Regions from separate parts of the [Bacillus] caldolyticus genome, predicted to be linked through region 1. Evidence: riboswitches for the same ligand, from Rfam matches in the RefSeq annotation. Region 1 holds a riboswitch; each other region holds the start of a gene.
The links. Region 1 has a riboswitch for S-adenosylmethionine ahead of metK (methionine adenosyltransferase). Riboswitches for the same ligand answer to the same signal wherever they lie in the genome.
Positions count from the first base shown of each region.

Region 1 (7,922 bases):
CGTTCTCCGTCCGCTTCGGGAGCCGACGATCATGCAAAAGCGCGGCCAGCACCGCCAATAAGGCAAACAATGCTAACATCATGATGAGCAGTTTCATTCCAAACAGATCGGCGACCGAGCCGCCGATGACCGGTCCGATCATCCGTCCGGCCGTGGCCGTCCCGTTGACGATTCCTTGGTAAAACCCGGCTTTCCCCGGGGGCGCCCATTCGTTCACCGCGGCCGGAATCGCCGGCCAGACGATCATCTCGGCGATCGTGAGCACAATCATGGACGCGGCAAACTCTGCAAACGAATGCGCCCCCAACAGCATGGCAAACGAAACGGCGAAAATAAAAAAACCGATCACGATTTGCCGCTTCAACGTCGGCATGAAGCGGCGGATGACCGCTGACAACAGCGGCTGGGCCAAGACGATCAACGCTCCGTTGATCGTCCAAAGCAAGCTGTACTGCCCGACTGGTATCCCGAGCTCGCGTGTATAGGCGGCGATCGTCGTCGACCATTGGACATAGCTCAACCAACACAGTCCATAGCCGGCGCAAAGGAGGGCAAACGCCCAGCCCGCGGAGCGGGATGGCGCTCTTTCCGCTTCTCCGGATCGTTTCTTTCTCGGCGGCGGCAAGAGCGGAACGCGGCGCAGCCCGGCCACAACCGTAAACAAAAACGCGGCATACAACAAAAGATTGGCGAAAAAAACGAGCGAGAACGAATATGAAGCGACAAGCCCGCCAAGCGCCGACCCGACGGCGACGCCGATGTTTTGCGCGACATACAAGGCGTTGAACGCCCGCCGCCCCCCTTCCGGCCAAATCGCCCCGGCGTACGCCGACGCGGCCGGAAAGACGACGCCGCTGCCAACGCCGACAAACGCCAAAAACACCGCATAATGCGGCCAACCGTGCCAAACGCTTAAGCCGCCGAGCGCGGCTATCGTCAACATCGCTCCGGCCAACAAAACGCGAAACCCGCCGATCCGGTCAAACAAAAAGCCGCCGGCCAAGCTGCCGATGACGCTTCCCCCAGAGTTGAGCATGAGCACGACACCAGCGACAGCGAGCGGCTGGCCGAGCTGTTCGTGCAAATAGATCGTGTTTAGCGGCCATAGAAACGACGCCCCTGTCACATTGAGCGCCATGCCGACAAGCAGCCACCAAAGAGCGCGGGGCATCGGTCATCATCCTTTTCTGGCTTTTATTTTGAGTTCCGAAATAATTGTAGGGGAAAACAGGAAAAAATGCAATCAAAAAGGCGGAGCGTTCCGATGCGTCCGCCACTTTTTTGCCAAACTAACTCCCCACGGAAACAATGGCTTTTGAAGCGGGGCTCCTGCGCGAAAAGAAGAACAAGTTGGAGCGGCTTCCGCCCCTTTGGCTTGTCGTCACCCGTTCCGCTGCTTGGAGCGGATCGGTTGGCCGCCCGTTTCCTCGTATTGCTTTTTCGCCAGCTTCACCGGGTCAAAGTCTTGACCAAGCTCAAGATCGTTATTGTTTTGGCCGTTGCGTGTTTTTTGTTCCGGATTCGTTTGTTTCAAGCGTCGCTTCATGTTGTGTTCCTCCTCGTTTCAGCGGTCAAGCAAAATCATGTCGTTTTGCAATTGCTCCAGTTGGAGCCGCATCCGATGCAGCTGCTCGCGCTGCTGGGCGTTGCAGCTTCGCGCCAAGTGCGCTAAATCGATGACCGTCTGCTCGAGCATCTGCTGGGCGTTGGTGTATTCGGTGATGTTGTAATGCTCCTGCTTTTGCGCTTCCGTATATTGCTCTTTCGCGTAGCGGATCACATCTTCACACCGCTGCAAAAATTCCTCAACGGATTGTCTTGTCGCCATGCGCTCACCTCGTTTCGTGATATTCCCTCATGTTTACTATGCGCCGCATAGGCCGGCCGTATCACGCCAATGATTGGCAGCGGTCGATTTTCCATGAAGTTTTTGTTACAATGCCGACGTGAGGATCTTCGTTCAGCTCGATCAATGTCGGTCAGCTCAAGGTTTTCTGTCACGCCGGCGCAGAGGATGGAAAGTTTAGGGGAAAAGCGATGGCATCCGACACTTTGGCGCAACGCCACGCCTGCCAACGTAAACGATGAAACGATCACAAGGAGGGGCCAACCGATGGCTTTGATGAACATTTTGCCGTTTGCCCGCTTTTTGCTTGATCAAGCAGTCAACGAAGGCGACATCGCCGTCGACGCGACCGTCGGCAACGGGCACGACACCGTGTATTTGGCCCAACGCGTCGGGGATTTCGGCCATGTGTTCGGCTTTGACATTCAGTCTGAGGCCATCACCGCCGCTTCCGCCCGCCTCGCGAAACATGGGCTATGCGGGCGGGCGACGTTGTTCGAGCGAAGCCATAGTGAACTGCTTGAGGCGCTTCCCGCCGATGTACACGGGCGCATCGCCGGCGCGGTGTTCAACCTCGGTTATTTGCCGGGCGGCAATAAGCAAATCGTCACCCAGCCGGAATCGACGATCGAAGCGGTCCGCCAGTTGCTTTCCGTCATGAAGCCGGGCGGCGTCATCGTTCTTGTCGTCTACCACGGCCATCCGGAAGGAAAGCGCGAACGCGACGCGCTCCTTGATTACGTCCGCTCTCTTGATCAACGGCGCGTCCATGCCTTGAAATACGAATTCATCAATCGGCAAAACAACCCGCCGTTTTTGCTCGCGCTCGAAACCCGGGCGGATAAGGGCGCCTGAATCAATCGGATCCCGCCCCTTTTGCCAATACAAGCAAACGGCCGCCCTTATGAAAAGGACAGCCGTTTTTGCCGCTCCTGCCAAAAGCGGTATGCTTTTCCGTTCCAATAGAAAAACTGCGACGCCGCCCCGCCGGCGCGGACGAGCCGGCGCGCCAGCCGGCGCAGCCCGCGCTGCTTTTTCACCTTGGCATCCGACAAATACAACCCAAGAAGCCCTCGGTGAATAAGGCGGTGAAACTCGCCGTGCGGAAGGGCGCCGACATGGCGGTCGGCCTCTTCGATGAAATGGCAAAGCCGCTCAAGCATCACCGTTTCATTCGGATAGTAAAAGCAAAAGTTTAAATCGCCGCCGTCCCGGTCTTCCTCCTGATCGATCAAATAGTCGAGCAAAATGTGCAGTCCTTGAATGTACGGAAAATAACCGTCGCGCACTTGTCTCGCCATCTCCGGCGGCAGCGATTCGCCAAACGCATAGGCGACGAGGCAGAAAATGCCGAGCGTCGAACCGGAGCAGGCGGAAAACTCATACCACTCCATCGGCGGCAAGGCGTCTTTGTATTGCGCGAACCATTTCTCCAGCCGCGGCACCCGCTCGCTCGCTTCAACATGTTTATGCACTTGCAAGTCGCAATAATATCCGGCCAATTCATGCAAAAATGGGGCGATCGTCTCATAATGGCGCACCGTCTCGAGCACCTCTTGGCACGTGCGGACAAGCGCCGGCAAATAGCCGCCGTCTTCCTGTTCGCGGCGATGGCGGTAATAGTTCGACGGCTCTGCTCCGATCGTCAAAGCGTCCGGCATCGAATCGTGCAAGGCGCGAAAGTCGAGCGGATCGAGCGAGGTGCTGCGGTCGCACAAATTATCCAAATAATCGCTGATCGTCTGGTAAGCAACGATAAAGCGGATGCAATCCTCCATGTTTTCTCCGGCCAAGAGCGCCAAAATGGAGCCGCCTTCGCAATGGAACGTTTTCGAAGCGATGCTCGCGAGCGCCTGGCGCCGCAATTCCGGGTCGGGAATGCGCTCGGCTTGGCGCCGCCAATAGGCAAGCTCGCGGTGGACAAGCGGAAGCACGTCACGATACACCATTTTCATCAAGGCGATGGGGTTTTTCGGAATGTTCAATCGGCTCACCTCAGGTGCAAACACCATGGTCTCGTCTCCTAGCATTTCCATCTTATCGGCAACCAAAATCGTTTCGCGTCTGAACAGCTTGCGATCTCGTCTTCCAGTATTGCCATCAATGCGGCCGGGGCAAACCATAAAAGGGTTGGCGACGGAGTGAAAAAGCCGCTCAACAACGGTTCTTCTCACGTTGAGAAGCTTTGTGAAATCGGATCTTCTTCCCCGATCCCAACCACTCATCGGGCGAAACGAAACGTTTTTCACCAATCCCGATTAGGCGCGCTCGCTTTCGTTGGCGATTTGGACGCAGCGTTGTACAATACATGGTGAACGATCGATTTTGCAACAGAAAGGAACGAACGCCCATGATTTACCCATACAAAGGCAAAACGCCGCAAATTGCCGCCTCCGCCTTTATCGCCGACTATGTGACGATCACCGGCGATGTCGTGATCGGCGAAGAGACAAGCATTTGGTTCAATACCGTCATTCGCGGCGATGTGGCGCCAACGGTGATTGGCAACCGGGTCAATATTCAAGATAACTCAATTTTGCATCAAAGTCCAAACAATCCGCTTATCATTGAGGACGGGGTGACGGTCGGCCATCAAGTCATTTTGCACAGCGCCATCGTTCGCAAAAACGCGCTCATCGGCATGGGCTCAATCATTTTGGACCGCGCGGAAATCGGGGAAGGCGCGTTTATCGGCGCCGGCAGTTTAGTGCCGCCGGGCAAAAAAATTCCGCCCAACACGCTCGCCCTCGGCCGGCCGGCGAAAGTCGTCCGCGAACTGACGGAAGACGATATCCGCGAAATGGAGCGCATCCGCCGCGAATATGTCGAGAAAGGGCAGTATTACAAAGCGCTGCAGCAACAGCGGACATCGTGCGCCGACAAAAAAGAGCTGCCGTGATCAGGCAGCTCTTTTTCTTTCATCACTTGTCCGCCAACGCCAGCGCTTGTTCTTTCAACAAGGCGGCTTTGTCGGTGCGCTCCCACGGCAGGTCGATGTCCGTACGCCCAAAATGGCCGTAAGCAGCCGTCTGTTTGTAAATCGGGCGGCGAAGGTCGAGCATTTTGATGATGCCCGCCGGGCGGAGATCGAAGTTGTTGCGCACGACTTCAATCAAAATGTCTTCCGACACTTTGCCGGTGCCGAACGTATCGATCGAAATCGAAACTGGGCGGGCGACGCCGATCGCGTAGGCAAGCTGCACTTCGCATTTGTCGGCCAGTCCTGCCGCGACGATGTTTTTCGCGACATAGCGGGCCGCATACGCCGCCGAGCGGTCGACTTTCGTCGGATCTTTGCCCGAGAACGCGCCACCGCCGTGGCGGGCGTAGCCGCCGTACGTATCGACGATGATTTTGCGCCCCGTCAACCCAGCATCCCCTTGCGGACCGCCGATGACAAACCGTCCTGTCGGGTTGATGAAATATTTCGTGTTCTCATCAAGCAGCTCCGCGGGCACGACCGGCTTGATGACCTGCTCTTTAATGTCGCGCTGGATTTGCTCTTGCGTAATTTCCGGATGGTGCTGCGCGGAAACGACGATCGTATCGACGCGCACCGGTTTGCCGTTTTCATCGTATTCGATCGTCACTTGCGTTTTCCCGTCCGGCCGCAAGTACGGCAAGACGTCCGTTTTGCGCACTTCCGCCAATCGGCGCGCCAAGCGGTGCGCAAGCGAAATCGGCAGCGGCATCAATTCTTCCGTCTCATTGCAGGCGAACCCAAACATCAATCCTTGGTCGCCGGCGCCGATCGCTTCAATTTCCTCGTCAGTCATCTGACCTTCGCGCGCCTCGAGCGCCCGGTCCACCCCCATCGCAATGTCCGGCGATTGTTCGTCAATCGACGTCAGCACCGCGCACGTATCAGCGTCAAATCCGTATTTGGCGCGCGTGTAGCCGATCTCCCGGATCGTATCGCGGACGATGCGCGGAATGTCCACGTATGTTGATGTCGTGATTTCCCCGCTCACGAGCACCAGCCCGGTCGTGACGCTCGTTTCGCAGGCGACGCGGGCGTTCGGATCTTTTTCCAAAATGGCATCCAAAATGGCGTCAGAAATTTGGTCGCAAATTTTATCCGGATGTCCTTCCGTCACAGACTCTGAAGTAAACAAGCGGCGTTTGGCTGACATTCGGTTTGTTTCCTCCTCTTGGCATAATGTGGCGACACGGAACTCATTTCCCTTTTTCCCTTCGCAATATAAAAAACCTTTCCTGTAACGGCTGAGGAAAGGTCATGGCAATCGTATTGCTTCCTTTCACTCTTATCGTTCAAGGACTGCGCCTTGCCACAGGTTAGCACCATTTCACACATGTACAGTTGTGACGGTTGCTGGGCTTCATCGGGCCTGTCCCTCCACCGGCTCGGGATAAGAGTATCCGTTCAATGACTTATCTTATCGCAACGGAATCGGCAAAGTCAACTATCAAAATTCATTTTTTATCATTTCCAGCCGCGAAAATTCTTTCCTCAAGGAAACCAACACATTGGGCAAAATAAAGTTTGAAAAACCCACACAATTAGTATGGACTATTAATAAAAATGTGTTATACTATTTTCAAGAGTGATTACAAAAAGAAGGCAGGTTTTGAATATGGGGATCGCAAACATGACGAATAAGCTTGATTTATTGCTGCAAAAACCGTACGTGCATCATCAACTGTCCGTCGCCGAGCTCGTTGAGAAAGTCCTGCAACGGAACGAAGGACGGCTGACGCACACCGGAGCCGTCGCGGTGACAACCGGCAAGTACACAGGGCGGTCGCCGAAAGACAAATACATCGTCGAAGAACCGTCAACGAAGCAAACGATCGACTGGGGCGCGGTCAACCAGCCGATGTCTCCGGAGACGTTTGATAAACTGTACGACAAAGTGCTCGACTATTTAATGAAGAAAGATGAACTGTTCGTGTTTAAAGGCTTTGCCGGCGCCGATCCGAAATCCCGGCTGCCGATTCAAGTCGTCAACGAATTCGCCTGGCACAACTTGTTCGTCCATCAGCTGTTCATCCGGCCGAACGCCGAAGAGCTCGCCGCGCATGAGCCGCAATTCACCGTCATTTGCGCGCCGAACTTTAAAGCCGATCCCGCCGTTGACGGCACGCGCTCGGAAGCGTTCATCATCATCTCGTTTGAACGGCGCACCGTGTTGATCGGCGGCACCGAGTATGCCGGCGAAATGAAAAAATCGATTTTCTCGGTGATGAACTATTTGCTGCCGGAACAAGGCATCCTGCCGATGCACTGCTCGGCCAACGTCGGCCAGGAAGGCGACGTCGCCCTCTTTTTCGGCTTGTCGGGAACGGGAAAAACGACGCTCTCGACCGACCCGAACCGCCGCTTGATCGGCGATGATGAGCACGGCTGGTCAAACCGCGGCATTTTCAACATCGAAGGCGGCTGCTATGCGAAATGCATCAACCTATCGCGCGAGAAAGAGCCGCAAATTTTTGACGCCATCGGCTTCGGCGCGGTGCTCGAAAACGTCGTCCTCGACGACGCGACGCGGGTGCCGAATTACGACGACGGCACGCTGACGGAAAACACGCGCGCCGCCTACCCGCTTCAAGCGATCAAAAACATCGTCGACCCAAGCGTCGCCGGCCATCCGTCCACGATCGTGTTTTTGACGGCTGATGCGTTCGGCGTCCTGCCGCCAATCAGCAAGCTGACGCGCGAACAGGCGATGTACCATTTCTTAAGCGGCTACACAAGCAAACTCGCCGGCACCGAACGCGGCGTCACCGAACCGGAAGCAACGTTCTCAACGTGCTTTGGCGCACCGTTTTTGCCGCGCCCGGCCGTCGAATACGCGGAAATGCTCGGGCAAAAAATCGCCGAACACAACGTCCGCGTCTTTTTGGTCAACACCGGCTGGACAGGGGGACCGTACGGCGTCGGCAGCCGCATGAAGCTCGCCTACACCCGGGCGATGGTGCAAGCCGCTGTCGAAGGGGAGCTCGACAACGTCGAAACGGTGCAAGACCCGATTTTCGGCCTCGCCATCCCAACCCACGTCCCCGGCGTGCCGGATGACGTCCTGCAGCCGCAAAACACATGGGCTGACAAACAAGC
Region 1 covers NZ_CP025074.1:2,689,870-2,697,791, reverse strand. Annotated here, with positions in the region: gene CWI35_RS14050 (MDR family MFS transporter) at 1-1,171, opposite strand, end outside; gene CWI35_RS14045 (hypothetical protein) at 1,382-1,546, opposite strand; gene CWI35_RS14040 (YtzC family protein) at 1,565-1,828, opposite strand; gene CWI35_RS14035 (tRNA 5-(aminomethyl)-2-thiouridylate-methyltransferase MnmM) at 2,114-2,701, shown strand; gene CWI35_RS14030 (tetraprenyl-beta-curcumene synthase family protein) at 2,749-3,858, opposite strand; gene CWI35_RS14025 (gamma carbonic anhydrase) at 4,197-4,745, shown strand; gene metK (methionine adenosyltransferase) at 4,768-5,979, opposite strand; SAM riboswitch class I at 6,109-6,223, opposite strand; gene pckA (phosphoenolpyruvate carboxykinase (ATP)) at 6,442-7,922, shown strand, end outside.

Region 2 (7,922 bases), 1.7 Mb from region 1:
AGCGGCCTGTATGTCACCGCCTCAGAGCGCGGACGCGTCAACTTGTATTTCGTCTCGCTCGCCGGCCCGATCGTTCCAGTGGTCGAAGGAGATTTTCATCTATACGGATTCACCGTCCATCCGAATGGACGGCAAGCCATCGCCGCCATCAGCTCGCCTACGTCCGTTGGCGATTTATATGCGGTCTCGCTTGCCGATGGAACGAAAACGCGGCTTACGCGTGCCAATGAAGCGCTCGAAAACGAAGTGGTGTTCGCCGATGCCGAACCGTTTACGTATCGATCGGCGGACGGTTTGGAGATTCAAGGCTGGATCATGAAACCGCCTGAGCTTGACGAAGGGGAAAAGGCGCCGCTTGTCGTCGAAATTCACGGCGGGCCGCATGCGATGTATGGATTTACGTTTTTCCATGAATTGCAGCTGCTCGCTTCATCCGGTTATGCCGTGCTGTTTACGAACCCGCGCGGCAGCCACGGATACGGCCAGTCGTTTGTCAATGCGGTGCGCGGCGACTATGGCGGCATGGATTATGAAGACATTATGGCTGGCGTCGACGCCGCCATCAGCAAGTTCGACTTTATTGACAAAGAACGGCTTGGCGTCACCGGCGGCAGCTACGGCGGATTTATGACGAACTGGATCGTTGGGCATACCGACCGATTCAAAGCGGCTGTCACTCAACGTTCGATTTCCAACTGGCTCAGCTTCTCTGGCGTGAGCGACATCGGCTACTTTTTCACGAAATGGGAAGTCGGCTGCGACGTTTGGGAAGACGCTGAGCGGCTTTGGCATCATTCGCCGCTCAAATACGTCAAACACGTGCGCACACCGCTGTTAATTTTGCATAGCGAGCACGATTACCGCTGCCCGATTGAGCAGGCCGAACAGCTGTTTGTCGCCTTAAAGCAGCTCGGGCGGGAAACAAAGCTCGTCCGCTTTCCGGACGCCAACCACGATTTGTCGCGCACCGGCAACCCTGCTCTTCGGCTTGAGCGTCTTCGCCATATCGTCGACTGGTTTGACCGCTATTTGAAAGGAGCATCGCATTAATCCGAAAGGAGAAACACCATGCACGCACTCGTCATCGGTGGGACAGGCATGTTAACCGACGTGTCGCTTTGGCTCGTGCGAGAAGGGTACCATGTATCCATCGTCGCCCGGAACAGGGAACGGATGGAACGGCTCATCGCCCGCGCCGCACATCTGGAGGCCATTACCCCGCTTTTGGTCGATTATCGCGATCATGATGTACTATGTTCCTTGATTCACCAAACAATCAATGAAAACAGAGCCTTCGACCTTGTTGTCGCATGGGTGCACACCGACGGGAAACAGGCGTTTCCGGCCATCATCCGGGAAAATAGCAGACATCCCGGTCCTTGGCGTCTGTTCCACGTGCTCGGCAGCCGGGCCCATCCGGCCGAGGCAAAGCGGGAACTCCGTTTGTCTTCCGCTTGCCTGTACCGGCAAATTCAGCTTGGCTTCGTGATCGAAGAGCACAGCACGCGTTGGCTCACCCATCAAGAAATCAGCAGCGGCGTCATTGACGCCATTCGGCGTGATGCGCCGTTTCATCTTGTCGGCACACTAGCATCAGAGAAGAAGCGGCCGCATTAATGGGAAGCGCCCTCTCGTTTGTACCGAGAGGGTGCTTTGTCCGCCTTTGGCGCGGATGGTTTCACGATGGAAGCAGTTCGACATAATCGCCCGTTTTCAAGCCGGCCGCGTTCGCTTCATCGGTGTCAATGTGCATATCTAACGCAAAATCTTCGCTGACGCGGACGATCACTTCGTCAAAAATGAGCGCCCGCTCCCCTTGCGTTTTCACTTTCACAACTTGTTTATCGCGGACGCCAAACGTCTCGGCATCTTTCGGCGTCATATGAATGTGGCGCTTGGCAATGATCACCCCTTTGTCGACGGTCACCGTCCCCTTCGGTCCGTGAATCGTAATGCCCGGCGTTCCGTCAATATCGCCGGATAAGCGGACCGGGGGCGCGACGCCGAGCTTGAAGCTGTCGGTTTTCGAAATTTCAAGCTGGGTGAGCGAACGAATCGGTCCGAGGACGCGGACGTTTTCAATTTTCCCTTTCGGCCCTTCGACCGTCACCGTTTCCTTGGCGGCGAACTGGCCAGGCTGCGACAACGGCTTGAGCACCGTCAGCTCGGCGCCTTCGCCAAACAGCGCCGCCATGTGTTCTTTTGATAAATGAATGTGGCGATTCGATACCCCTACTGGAACCATCAATGGTGATCTCTCCTTTTTTGCTGGCTATGGTATGTTCTTTCATATAACGTATCCATTTCCGGCAAAATTAAAGAGGCCGACCTCGCGTCAGCCCCTTGTTTTTGCCCCATATCCTAATTTTTTCAGCAGCGCAATCGCCTGCTCTTTTTCTGCCGCCGTCAGCGCCGAAACCGTTTCGTGAATTTTTTCCGCATGCTCGGGAAATACGCGCTCAATAAACCGCCGCCCCTCTTCTGTAATGGACGCGTACGTGACGCGCCGGTCCTTTTCGCAGGCGCGGCGGACGATCAATCCTTTGTTTTCCAGTTTGTCAATGACGTAGGTGATGCTCCCGCTCGCCAGCAAAATTTTTTCGCCAATTTGCTGGAGCGGCTGATCCCCTTTATGGTATAACAATTCTAACACGGCAAATTCGGTCGGATTGACCCCGAATGAGTGGATTGATTTGTTCACTTGGTCGCTTACGGCGCGGTAAGCCCGCGACAATACGATAAACAACTTTAGCGATTGCTCGAGTTCTTGCTCTTTTTGTTCCATGCCATCCAACCCTTTGCATTTAACCATTTCTTACTTGCATTATACTTGAACAGCAAACAGGCAGGCAACCGTTTTTGCCAGGCGCTGGTCCATTTTTCTCGCCAGCGGCCGTTCCTTTCGCTATGATAATTTTGTGATAGGGCAGCGCTTGGGCGATTGTCACATTTGTGGAAACGGCGCATATGAAAAAATAAAGGCTGATGAAGGGGGAATTGGATGAACGGGGTATTGACCGGCAGTGTGCTGTCCGCCTTATCGACCGGACTTGGCGCTGTGCCGATTTTGTTTATGGCCAAATCGCTCACTCACCGCTGGCGCGATGTGCTCCTCGCGTTTTCAGCCGGCATTATGATGGCGGCCTCGATGACAAGTCTTATTCCCGAGGCCCTGCGGTCCGGCGGTTTTGAGGCGCTCGCCATCGGATTGGCGGCGGGGGTGCTCGTGTTAACGTTGCTTGAGATGACCGTCCCCCATATCGACTTGGAGCATACGAAAAGCGGCTTGCAATTCGACGAAAAGGCGATGCTCATCATCGCCGCCATTGCGATGCACAATCTCCCCGAAGGGCTGTCAGTCGGGGTGAGCTACGCCTCAGACGGCGCTTCGCAAACCGGCAATTTGATCGCATTGGCCATCGGCTTGCAAAACGCGCCGGAAGGATTTTTGGTCGCCTTGTTTTTAGTCAATCAGCAGATTGGCCGCTTTAAAGCGTTTGTCATTGCCACGTTAACCGGCGCGGTCGAAATTGTGACGTCTTTGCTCGGCTTTTATTTAACCTCTCTCTTCCGCGGCCTCGTTCCATACGGGTTGGCGTTTGCCGCCGGGGCGATGCTGTTCATCATTTACAAAGAGCTCATTCCCGAAAGCCATGGCGACGGCAACGAACGGATCTCGACGTACGCCTTTATTATCGGCATTTTGTTTATGATTTTGTTAACCGAATCGTTTTAGCGGTCTCTCCTTCCGTCATCGAGGCAAGCGCTCCTCTCCATACAGACCGAAACACCCCGCTGCCTTGCCTGGCAACGGGGTGTTCTCATTATTGGACAGCCTCTTCTTTCTCTTCATACGGATGGGCGACCCAACCGGACGGGTCGATGAACAGGCGGACGGCTACGACTTGGCGGTCGTCCATGAGCGTAAAGTAGTGCGGATTCCCTTCCGGCACGGAAATGACATCGCCGGCTTCCAGCTCGACGTCAAAATAGCCGGTCTCTTTGTCGCCTTTGATAATGAAAATGCCATGGCCGGCCGTAATGGCGCGCACTTCGTCTTCTGTATGGATGTGCACTTGTTCAAATTTTTTCAGCAGTTCATCCAAGTTCGGCGTCGCATCGGACAGAGCGACGATATCCCATGTTTTGTAGCCGCGGCGCGCCGCCAAGTCTTCAATTTCATCTTTGAATGCCGCCAAAATTTCATTTTTCTCTTCATCGGTGAGCACGTATTTGTCGCGCAAATGCTCCGGCAGTTTGGCAATGTCCCAATGCTCGTACAGGACGCCTTGGCTGTTTAAAAAGGCGCGCACATTCTCCTCTCCTGTAATCACTTCACCTGTTTTTCTCACTTTGATGACGGCCATGTCAAAATCCCCCTTCTAAAAGATGTATATTAACCAACCGGCAGGCCGGCCCGTTGCAAAAGCAGCCGCTTCACCTGCCAGCTGAACAAAAACTCCCACGCTTCCAAATGTTTTTTCGCTTCAAACGCCGTTCGTCCCCAGACGGTAATGCCGTGGTTGTGGATCAACACGGCGCCGGCGTCGCCATGAACATGGTTCGCAAACTCCCGAGCCAGCGTCGGGATGTCGGCGTCATTGTTAATGATCGGGATGCGCACTGCGGCGTTTTCTTCCCAAATGCCAAACGCCTTGATGATTTCCTGGCCGGAAAAGACTGCTTCCCCGTTTGACGCATACAGTTCAGAAATCAAATTGTTGTCCACGGTATGAACGTGCAAGACGCAACCGGCGTTTGTGCGGTTGTAAATTTCCACATGCAGCAGCGTCTCCGCTGATGGCTTTAAATGTGTTTTCTCCGCTGGTCGGCCGGCAGCGTCAACGAGCAAGAAGTCCTCATCCGTTTGCTTCCGCTTATCCTTGCCGCTCGCTGTCACCAAAAACGTCAACGGGTCGTCCGTCACTTTGATCGACAAATTGCCGCTTGTTGCGAAAAACCAATCGCGGGCGGCGAGCTCGGCTTTCACTTCCGCAAGCTCGTTCCACTTTTTCACGACGATGCTCATACGATCACCTCCATTCGCTGCAACGCATCAATCACGTCAAAAAACGTTGCAAACGGCGCATGCGGCAAGCCGAGCTCTTGGCATTTTTGGAGCAGAAAATCGCGCGCCATCACGTAATCCGCTTGCTTCGCCACCGCTAAATCCGTAATCGAATCGCCGATGACGACATGGTATCCGTCCGGGCGGGCAAGCTTGCGAAGGAGCGATGGCTTGCAGCAGCCGCAGCCGTTTTGGCACTCACCGTCGCATGCATGCGGCCATGTGATGCGGATCGTCTCACCGCTGAAATCGGAGCCGTTGCAAAAAATGCGCTCCGGTTCAATGAGCCCTTCAAGCAGCGGATAGACAAAAAAGTCGATGCCGCCGCTGACGATATAAAGCGGAATGCCTCGCTCTTTCGTAAACGCGACAAACTCTCGGAATCCCGCGCGCAACCGAGCGGTGCGCCGCAGGAAATCCACAATTTCATCCTTCAACGTGGACGGAAGGAGGGAAAACATCTTCCCCACTCCTTCCTGAACAGAAATGCGCTCAGCGAGAATGTCGTCTTTTAACGCCTCCCACTCCGGCGGGGCGAACTGTTTCATAATAGCGATGATGTTGTCGTTTTCCGTAATGGTGCCGTCAAAATCACAAAAGAGAACGAGCTGTTTCGTCATGCTTCCACCTCAACGACGCCCCAGCGGTCGATCGCTTTTTGCAGCGCTTCGTTTTCTGCAGCCGCCTCACGAAGCGGACGGCCGGCCAGCACCGCGTCGATCGCCGCGCGAAACGCCCGGCCGCCCCCGATCGCCCCGTCCGGATGGCCGTGAATGCCGCCGCCGGCGTTGACGATGGTGTCAAGGCCGAAATCGCGGATGATGAGCGGCACCAATCCCGGGTGAATGCCGGCCGACGGCACCGGAAACGCCCGGGCAAACGGCTCTTGGTCGTCGGTGAGCGCCCTTGCGATGCCAAGCGCCTGCTCACGCTCCAAGGCCACGCTGCCATACGGCGACGGGAACAGGACAAAGTCGGCGCCGGCGAGCCGCAAAAGCTTTCCAAGCCAAAGCGAAGGCGCCACCCCATAAAATTCAGACGGCGTAACAGCGCCGCTGAACGCCGGGTGAGCCATAATCGGCACCACAATCTCCTCATCCTCGCGCAACGCCTGCAACACGTCAAGCCCATAAGCGAAGACGTTAAACAACAGCACATCAGCGCCAAGCTCGGCGGCTCGTTTCGCTTTGTCCTTTAACGCAAACGTTTTGCCGGTCAAGTTGACGGCATACAACGTCCGCTTGCCTGTTTGTTCGTACACTTCCTGAAGCGCCGCCTTGCCCTCGGTGATCCGCTTTTCAAACGGAAGAAGTTCGCTGTCAAACAAAATTTCATCGTCTTTGACCAGGTCAACGCCGCCGAGCGCCTGTTTTTTCAATTCCGACGTCAAGTACGCCAAATCGCGGCCGATCATGCCTTTAAAAATGCTCATCAACAGTGGGCGGTTATGCACCCCGACTCGGTCGCGAATGCCGTCGATGCCAAAGCGCGGCCCAGGAAACTGTCGCTTCCATTCATCCGGAAACTCTAAATCAAGCAGCCGCACTTCACCGTCGAGCGACAGCTTGCCGAACGTCGTGACCAACAATGCCGGCAAATCGGCGCTGAAGTTGACTGTCGGGTAGGCGATTTTGACGATCGCCCGCTTCAGCCGCTTGCCGAAATAGGCGTTTACCCGCTCGCTTTCGCCAAGCTCGTCAATAGCGACGACTTCCCCTTTATGTTTGCGAAGCTGCTCCTGCTCCAACGCCGGCAAGTCGGTCCACGTGCCGATCGTCAAGCCGAGCGCGATCCCTTCCGCCTTTTTCCGAATGTCTGTTTCATCATGAAGCAAATACGTTGCCATCACTGCACTCATCGTTCATCCCTCTCAATCTCGAAATAAAAACGCCTCTTCATAAGAAGAGGCGTCACTCATCCATGGCGCTCTTCTTATCTCTCAGCGTTTCCGCTGCAAGAATTAGCACCGTGCTTGGCGCGCGCCAAGCCGGTTGCCGGGCTTCATTGGGCTCGTCCCTCCGCCTGCTCTTGATAAGAAAGCCTGCTCGTTTATGCACTTATCAAACAATTGGCAAATTTACTTTGAATTATGACATCGCCGATTGGCGTTGTCAATCATTTTTCAAAAATTTTTTTCGAACAATCCAAGGCGGCCGATCCGCTCCGCTGCTTCGCGAAGCCGCGCTTCATCGGTCAAGAGGCCGACGCGCACATACCCTTCGCCGTGCTCGCCGAACCCGATGCCTGGGGCGACGGCGACATGCGCCCGCTCAAGCAGCATGTCGGCAAACTCAGCGGATGATATGCCTTTTGGCAGCGGAAGCCAGGCGAAAAACGACCCATATGGCGCCGGCGCTTCCCAACCGATCTCGCAGAGCGCAGCGATGAACGCATTGCGGCGCGCCTCATACAATGCGACCAACTCCGTGACACAATCTTGCGGACCAAGGAGCGCCGCGGCGGCCGCTTCCTGGATGGCGCCGAACAAGCTGACATACAAATGATCCTGCAAAAGCTCAAGCGCCCGAATGATCCGCTCGTTGCCGACGGCAAACGCCACACGCCAGCCGGCCATATTGTATGTTTTCGAAAACGTATAAATTTCGACGCCGACGTCTTTCGCCCCATCGGCTTCCAGGAAGCTGACCGGTTTCCGGCCGTCAAAGCCGATCGCTCCATAAGCGAAATCGTGCACGACGGCAATGCCGTGCTTGGCGGCAAACGCCACCGTCTCCGCGAAAAATTCCTTTGTCGCCGTCGCACCGGTCGGATTGTTCGGATAGTTTAAAAACATGAGCTTCGCTCGGTCGGCGACCGACTCCGGAATGGCTTCGTAATCCGGTAAGAATCCGTT
Region 2 covers NZ_CP025074.1:1,025,285-1,033,206, forward strand. Annotated here, with positions in the region: gene CWI35_RS05340 (S9 family peptidase) at 1-1,050, shown strand, start outside; gene CWI35_RS05345 (short-chain dehydrogenase) at 1,069-1,617, shown strand; gene CWI35_RS05350 (phosphate propanoyltransferase) at 1,679-2,245, opposite strand; gene CWI35_RS05355 (MarR family winged helix-turn-helix transcriptional regulator) at 2,336-2,785, opposite strand; gene CWI35_RS05360 (ZIP family metal transporter) at 3,002-3,736, shown strand; gene CWI35_RS05365 (1,2-dihydroxy-3-keto-5-methylthiopentene dioxygenase) at 3,825-4,367, opposite strand; gene CWI35_RS05370 (methylthioribulose 1-phosphate dehydratase) at 4,397-5,029, opposite strand; gene mtnX (2-hydroxy-3-keto-5-methylthiopentenyl-1-phosphate phosphatase) at 5,026-5,688, opposite strand; gene mtnW (2,3-diketo-5-methylthiopentyl-1-phosphate enolase) at 5,685-6,926, opposite strand; SAM riboswitch class I at 6,998-7,106, opposite strand; gene CWI35_RS05385 (pyridoxal phosphate-dependent aminotransferase) at 7,191-7,922, opposite strand, start outside.
Region 2: another riboswitch for S-adenosylmethionine. It lies ahead of mtnW (2,3-diketo-5-methylthiopentyl-1-phosphate enolase); the one in region 1 lies ahead of metK (methionine adenosyltransferase).

Region 3 (7,922 bases), 1.7 Mb from region 1:
CGTAAAAAGCAAAATGTAAAGCAAAATTTTTTCGAGGTGAAAACTCATGACGATCCGCATCGCCTGCCTCCAGCTTGATATTGCGTTTGGCGACCCGAACGAAAACGAACGGTGCGCGGAAAGCGCCATTGAATCGGCCGTCAAGGACGGCGCGAATATCATCGTGCTGCCGGAATTATGGACGACCGGCTACGATTTGACGCGCCTAGATGAGATTGCCGACGAAGGCGCCGAACGGGCGAAAGCGTTCGCCTCCCGCCTAGCGCAAGCACACAACATCCATCTCGTCGCCGGCTCGGTCGCTAAAAAAACAACAACCGGCGTGACGAACACGATGATCGTGGCCGACCGGAGCGGTCAAATCGTCGGCGAATACAGCAAACTCCATCTGTTCCAATTAATGGATGAACATTTGTATTTGCAGCCGGGAAGCAGCTTAGGCTTGTTTTCGCTCGACGGGCTTGCATGCGCCGGGGTCATTTGCTATGACATCCGCTTTCCGGAGTGGATTCGCGCCCATGCTTTGGCTGGGGCGGAAGTGCTGTTTGTCGTCGCCGAATGGCCGCTTCCCCGCCTGCACCATTGGCGGACGCTCTTGATGGCGCGGGCGATTGAAAACCAATGCTACGTCGTCGCCTGCAACCGGGCTGGCCGCGACCCGAACAACGTCTTTGCCGGCCATTCGCTCGTCATCGACCCATGGGGCGAAGTGATCGCCGAGGCGGACGAGAAGCCGGGCATTCTCTCGGCCGACATCGATCCCGCACTCGTTGCGGACGTCCGTACGCGCATCCCGGTGTTTGCCGACCGCCGGCCGCACGACTATGAAACGGCAAAAAATTTTTTCAAAACGTATTGACAATCGATTGATCGACCATGTATCATTCGAATCAAACAACCAAACGATTGACAACATCGTGAAAATTGCAAAAACTGAATACGAGAAATCGGTACTCTTATCAAGAGTTGGCTGAGGGAATTGGCCCAATGAAGCCCAGCAACCGACCGTAATGCTATCGTGAGATAGGGCGCACGCCAAAGGCGGCGCCGGAAGCGAACCGCTTCCGCAGGGCACGGTGCTAAGTCCAACAGAAAGACCGATGTCTTTCTGAAAGATAAGAGGCGCGAAGACGATGCATCTTCGAGCCTCTTTCCGTATGCGAAAGAGGCTTTTTCATTTGCCAAAACCTAAAGGGGGAACGTGAAAATGACGATTGTCCAATCCACTGTTTACGAACCGCTCACCGAACAAAAAGCGACCGCCCTCGCCGTCCGCCTCGGCCTATTCCGAGACGGGGCGCCGCTTGTGTGCCGCGAAATCGGCGACGGAAACTTAAACTTAGTCTTTCATATCGTCGATCAGGAAACGAAGCAAGGCGTCATCATCAAACAGGCGCTCCCGTACGCGAAAGTCGTCGGCGAAAGCTGGCCGCTCACGTTAAAGCGCGCGGTTATTGAAAGCAACGCGTTGCGCACGTTTGCCAGCTATGTACCGCAATACGTGCCGAACGTCTACTATTCTGACGAATCGCTTGCCATTACCGTGATGGAAGACTTGTCCCGTCTGCAAATCGCCCGCAAAGGGTTGATCGAAGGGAAAACATTCCCGCTTTTGTCCCGGCATATCGGCGAATTTATCGCCAAAACAGCGTTTTACACATCCGATTTCGGCATGAACCAGCAAGAGAAAAAGAAATTGGCGCAAAGCTTCGTCAATCCGGAGCTGTGCAAAATCACCGAAGATCTCGTCTTCACCGATCCATTTTTCGACCATGACACGAACAACTTCGAAGACGAGCTGCGGCCGGACGTCGAAACGCTTTGGAATGACGACCGCCTCCGTTTGGAAGCGGCGAAGTTGAAGCGCAAGTTTTTAACCGAAGCCGATGTGCTTCTGCATGGCGATTTGCATACCGGCAGCATTTTCGCAAGCACCGACGAAACGAAAGTAATCGACCCGGAATTCGCCTTTTACGGCCCGATCGGCTTTGACCTTGGGCAGTTTTTCGCCAACTTGCTGTTAAATGCGTTGTCCCGCCCTGACGTTGAGCGCCAACCGCTCTTTGATCACATCGACCGGACCTGGGACGTCTTTGCGTCCATATTCTCGGAGCTTTGGCGCACCAAAAGCATCGAGACGTACGCCGCAACACCGGGCTTGCTTGACGAAGTGCTCCGGCATGCGTTCATCGATGCTGTCGGCTTTGCCGGCTGCGAAGTCATCCGCCGGACGATCGGCCTCGCCCATGTGGCCGACCTTGACGGCATCGAGCAGAAAGAAGCCCGCCTTGCCGCCAAACGACACGCGCTCCGCCTCGGCCGCCGCCTAATTGTCGAGCGCAACGAGCTGACCGGAACGGACGGCTTCCGCCGAGTGTTTGCAGAAACCGAATAGTAACACGGCGACGACCGGCCCAGTGCCGGCCCGGATCAACGGAAAATGTGAAAAGAAAGGAAGACGACGATGGACACCTTTGCCATCCCGCGCTCTGTCGAGTGGCGCGAGACGCATATCACGATTTTAAACCAACAAAAATTGCCATTAGCAACAGAATATATCGACCTGCATACGCTTGAAGACGTGTACGATGCGATCGCCTCGCTGAAAGTGCGCGGAGCGCCGGCGATCGGCATCACCGCCGCTTATGGTCTGGCGCTCGCCGCCTCGCATTATAAAGCGGAAACGGTCCACGAGTTCCATAGCCGCCTAAAGCAAGACCGCGATTATTTGGCAAGCGCCCGCCCGACGGCCGTCAATTTGGTTTGGGCGCTTGACCGGCTCACTGCCGCCGCCAAAGACGCCGCCTCGGTCAACGAAGCGAAAACGGCGCTTATTCACGAGGCGATCCGCATCCAAATCGAGGACGAAGATGTCTGCCGCCGCATCGGCGAACATGCGTTATCGCTTTTTCGCCCAGGCGACCGGGTGATGACGATTTGCAACGCCGGCTCGATCGCCACCGCCCGCTACGGCACGGCGCTCGCCCCGTTTTATTTGGCGAAAGAGAAAGGGATCGAGTTATCCGTGTACGCCCTTGAGACGCGCCCCGTTTTGCAAGGAGCGCGTCTGACCGCCTGGGAGCTGATGCAAGCAGGCGTCGACGTCACGCTTATTACGGACAACATGGCGGCGCAAACGATCAAAGCGAAAGGGATTCGCGCCATTATCGTCGGCGCCGACCGGATCGCACAAAACGGCGATACAGCGAACAAAATCGGCACGTTCGGCCTCGCCTTGCTCGCCAAATCGTTTGGCATTCCGTTTTACGTCGCCGCACCGTTGTCCACCATCGATTTGGCGACAAAGACAGGGGCAGACATCCCGATTGAAGAGCGCCATCCGGATGAAGTGACCCATCTGGCCGGCGTGCGCGTCGCCCCGGAAGGCGTCAACGTGTATAACCCGGCGTTTGACGTGACGCCAAACGAACTGATTACCGCGATCATTACCGAAAAAGGCATCGTCCGCGGCAGCTACAGCGCGGCACTGCCAGCGTTATTTGCAAAGGAGGAGCAGCATGAAACGATTTAAGGCCTTATCGTTCCTTTCTCTTCTTTTCTTTGCCGTGTTCTCCGTCTTGGCCGGCTGCACGAACGAGCAAGACGCCGTGAGCTCTAAGCCGGCCAACGAAACGAAGCAAACGGCCATCCAAGGCGACACCGTCTCATCCAACAGCCAAACCGCATCGAGCAGCGAACAGGCGGCCATCCCGGAGAAGCTGAAAAAACCGGTGAAGATCGCCGCCATTATGCAAATGTCCATCGGCACGTTCTCGTCGCAATACATCGCCGGCGTTAAAGAACAAGTGCAAAAGTTCGGCGGCGAAGTGCAAATTTACAACGCCGACAACGACTTGACGAAAATGGCCTCATACGTAGAAACGGCCATCACGCAAAACGTTGATGCCATTCTGCTTGATCACGGCCGCGCTGATGCGCTCGAAGGCCCGGTGAAAAAAGCGGTTGAAAAAGGCATCCCGGTCGTCGCCTTTGACAACGATTTGAACGTTCCCGGCGTCACCGTCATCGACCAAGACGACTACAGCCTCGCCTGGAAAACGTTAAAAACACTCGCCGAAGATTTAAATGGAGAGGGCAACATCGTCACGATTTGGGTCGGCGGTTTTACTCCAATGGAGCGGCGCCACGTCATTTATGAGGCGTTCAAAAAACGCTATCCGAACATAAAAGAAGTCGCCAAGTTCGGTACGGCGAGCGCCAACACGGCTTTGGACACGCAAACGCAAATGGAGGCCATTTTGAAAAAATATCCGAACAAAGGCGACATTGACGCCGTCTTCGCAACTTGGGACGAGTTCGCCAAAGGAGCGACGCGCGCCATCGAGCAAGCCGGGCGTACGGAAATCAAAGTATACGGCATCGATTTGAGTGACGAAGACTTGCAAATGATCCAAAAACCGAACAGTCCGTGGGTGGCGACAACAGCGACGGATCCGGCGGAAGTCGGCCGCGTTCAGGTGCGGTTCGCCTATCAAAAAATCGCCGGCGAGAAAACGCCGAACATTTACTCGCTCGAGCCGCATTTAGTAAAACGGACCGACTTGCCCGATAAGCAAGTATCGATGAACGAGCTTTCGCAATACATCCTGGGCTGGGGGCAATCGAACGTCGCCATCTCGCCATGGATGAAAACGTTGGAAGCTCAGGTGAACAAAAAATGAACAGGCTGTCAATGCGAGGCATTGAAAAATCGTTTGGCGCGGTGCGCGTGCTTGACGGCGTGGACTTTTCCGTCCGTCCAGGCGAAGTCCACGCCCTTTTGGGCATGAACGGCGCCGGCAAAAGCACGCTCATGAACATTTTGGCCGGCGCCATTCCTCCCGACGCCGGCACGATCACGATCGATGGCGTCAACTGCACCTTTTCGTCGCCGCTTGACGCGAAACGAGCCGGCATCGGCTTCGTCGTCCAAGAGGTCGACACGGCGCTTTTCCCAGGATTGCCCGTTTACGAAAACTTGGCGGCCGATGAGCTCGCTGATGTGAAGAAACAGCCGATCCGCTCGCTGCGCCGGGAAAAAGAACGGGCCGCTGCTCTGCTTCGCCGCGTCGGCCTTGCCATTTCGCCGGCAAAGCTCGTGCGCGACTGCTCGCTCCATGAAAAACAGCTGATCGTGCTCGCCAAAGTGTTGTCATCGAATGCGCGCTACATCATTTTGGACGAACCGACCGCCGCCTTGAGCGAAGCCGAAACGAAGCGGCTGTTTGCCATCATCACGGAACTGAAACAGCAAGGCGTCGGCTTTATTTACATCTCTCATAAACTGAAAGAAGTGCAGGAAATCGCCGACCGGCTGACGATTTTGCGCGACGGCCGCGTCGTCTACCATGGTTCCGCCCGCGGTTTGCCGCTTGAAGACATCGTCCTTCATATGACCGGAACAAGGCGAGCCGCCGCCATGAAACAAACGCGCGCGCATGGAAGCGACATCGCGTTTGCCGCCCGCGGAATTTTGATCGACAAAACCGGGACAACAGTCGACCTATACGCCCACCGCGGCGAAATCGTCGGCATCGCCGGCTTGGTCGGCGCCGGCAAGACGGAGCTTGCCGAAAGCCTCATCGCCCACCGGAACACATCCGGCGAGTGGGAAATTGATGGCAGACGCTATGTGTTCTCATCGCCTTATGAAGCCATCGACGCCGGCCTTTGTCTCATTCCGGAAGAACGGCGCAAACAAGGGCTGTTCTTGCCCGAGTCAGTGAAAACCAACATCACCGTCCGCCTCCTTTCCCGGCTGTCGCGCTGGCAATGGATCAGCCGGAGGAAGGAAACGGACGCCGCCGACGAACTTGTCCGCTCGCTCGGCATCCATCCGCCGTCGCCTTCGACCGCTGTCCGCCACTTAAGCGGCGGCAACCAGCAGAAAGTCGTCATCGGCAAATGGCTGAACACAAACGCGCGTGTTTTTCTATTCGACGAGCCTACGAAAGGAATCGATGTCCACGCCAAACAAGAGGTGTTTTCCATCATCCGTGCTCTCGCCGATGAAGGAAAAACAGTACTATATTTTTCGAGTGAATTTCACGAGCTTCTTGAGGTGTGCGACACCATCTACATCATGGCTGACGGCCGGCTGCTCACCCGCCTGCCGGCCGCAGAACTAACCTATGAACAGCTTGTGTACTATTGCAGCGGAGGTGAGATCGATGAGCCAGCCAGCCGTTTCCACAGCGCCGTCGAAAAAAGCGGCGCCGTTCATTCTTGAATTTTTGTATAAACATGGCACACTGCTTGCCATTTTGGCTGTAATCGCCTATTTTGGCCTGACACAAGACCGGTTTTTCACCTATGAAAACTTCAGCGACATTTTGCGTTCCATTTCCATCGTCACCTTGGTGGCCATTGGCATTACATTTTCGCTCATCGTCGACGGCTTCGATTTGTCGGTCGGTTCGACAGTGAGCTTGGCGACGATTGCCAGTGCAGCGGCGCTTGTCTTGCATCGCCAAGAAATTTTCGTCACCTTGCTCGTGCCGCTGTTGCTCGGCGTCGCCGTCGGGCTGCTTAATTCGTTATTGATCGTCAAATTCAAACTGCCCGATTTGCTCGCCACGTTGGCGACGATGTACGCGATCAACGGCGTGCAGCTTACGTATACAAAAGGATTTTCGATTTATAACGACATGCCGCTGCCTGATGGCGGCACGGCGCCGGGCAAATTTATTCCTTCCTTTTTATTTATCGGCCAAGGGGAGCTGTTTGGCGTGCCGTTTTCGGTCTTGCTCATGCTCGTTGTCGTCATGGCCGCCCACTTGTTTTTAACATACACCAAACCTGGCCGTCTCTTTTATTTAACGGGTGAAAACCGGGAAGCGGCACGGCTCTCTGGCATCCCAGTCAACCGTTACCGGACGTATGCGTACGTCATCAGCGGCTTTTTCGCCGCCTTGGGGGGCATCGTGCTCGCCTCGCGCATCGGCACCGGGCAAGTGTCGGCCGGCGCCTCGCTTTTAATGGACAGCGTCGCCGCCGCCTACATCGGCTTTTCCGTCTTTGGCGCCGGCAAGCCGAACGTCATCGGCACATTGTTCGGCTCGATTTTAATGGGCGTGTTGCTGAACGGCTTGACGATGGCAAACGTTCCGTATTACGCCCAAGACATTATAAAAGGCGCCATTTTAGTCGGCGCCCTCGCCTTGTCGCATTGGCAAAAAAAATAACGCCCGATCTCTGCCCCCGTGGATGGCAATCCTCGGGGGCAGACGCGTTTTTCTAGGCAAGCCGTCAGCCTCTTTTTCCGCCTGCTTCATTGCAGCATCCGCATACAACGCCTTCCAAACCCTTTGCCTGTTCCACGAACGCAAGAGCGTCATCTACGTAAGCGGCGCTCAAGCTCCAACAGCTTCGCCTTCACATCGGTGCGGCTTCCAGCATAGCCAATGAGAGCGCCGTTTTTGCCGACAACGCGGTGGCACGGAACGAGAATCGACAGTTCATTCGCCCGGTTTGCCTGACCGACGGCGCGCACCGCTTTCGGGCGGCCGATTTGCGCGGCGATGTCAGCGTATGTCGCCGTCTCGCCGTACGGAATGCGGCAAAGCGCCGCCCACACCTCTTCTTGGAAGGCAGTTCCCTTCCACTTCAGCGGCAAGTCAAATGCTTGGCGTCGACCGTGGAAATACTCATCCAGCTGCCTAAGCGCGCGTTCAAGAAGCGGCGACCAGCTTTTGACAGCCGGATGTTCGCCGGCGAACGCGCGCCATTCTTCTGGAAACAGCTCGACTTTGACAATCGCATCGCCGTCGGAGGCGATGTAAATGTCGCCGAGCAGCTCTGAGCGGTATACTGCATATTCAATCGTCATCGTCGTCCTCCCTTTCCATTCGTTCGATCGGCAGCGTGATATGGAACGTCGTGCCGACGCCGACTTCGCTTTCCACTTCAATTTTCCCTTGGTG
Region 3 covers NZ_CP025074.1:1,033,714-1,041,635, forward strand. Annotated here, with positions in the region: gene CWI35_RS05390 (carbon-nitrogen family hydrolase) at 47-859, shown strand; SAM riboswitch class I at 954-1,122, shown strand; gene mtnK (S-methyl-5-thioribose kinase) at 1,208-2,395, shown strand; gene mtnA (S-methyl-5-thioribose-1-phosphate isomerase) at 2,465-3,532, shown strand; gene CWI35_RS05405 (sugar ABC transporter substrate-binding protein) at 3,519-4,682, shown strand; gene CWI35_RS05410 (sugar ABC transporter ATP-binding protein) at 4,679-6,229, shown strand; gene CWI35_RS05415 (ABC transporter permease) at 6,171-7,184, shown strand; gene CWI35_RS05420 (methylated-DNA--[protein]-cysteine S-methyltransferase) at 7,334-7,828, opposite strand; gene CWI35_RS05425 (PAS domain-containing sensor histidine kinase) at 7,818-7,922, opposite strand, start outside.
Region 3: another riboswitch for S-adenosylmethionine. It lies ahead of mtnK (S-methyl-5-thioribose kinase); the one in region 1 lies ahead of metK (methionine adenosyltransferase).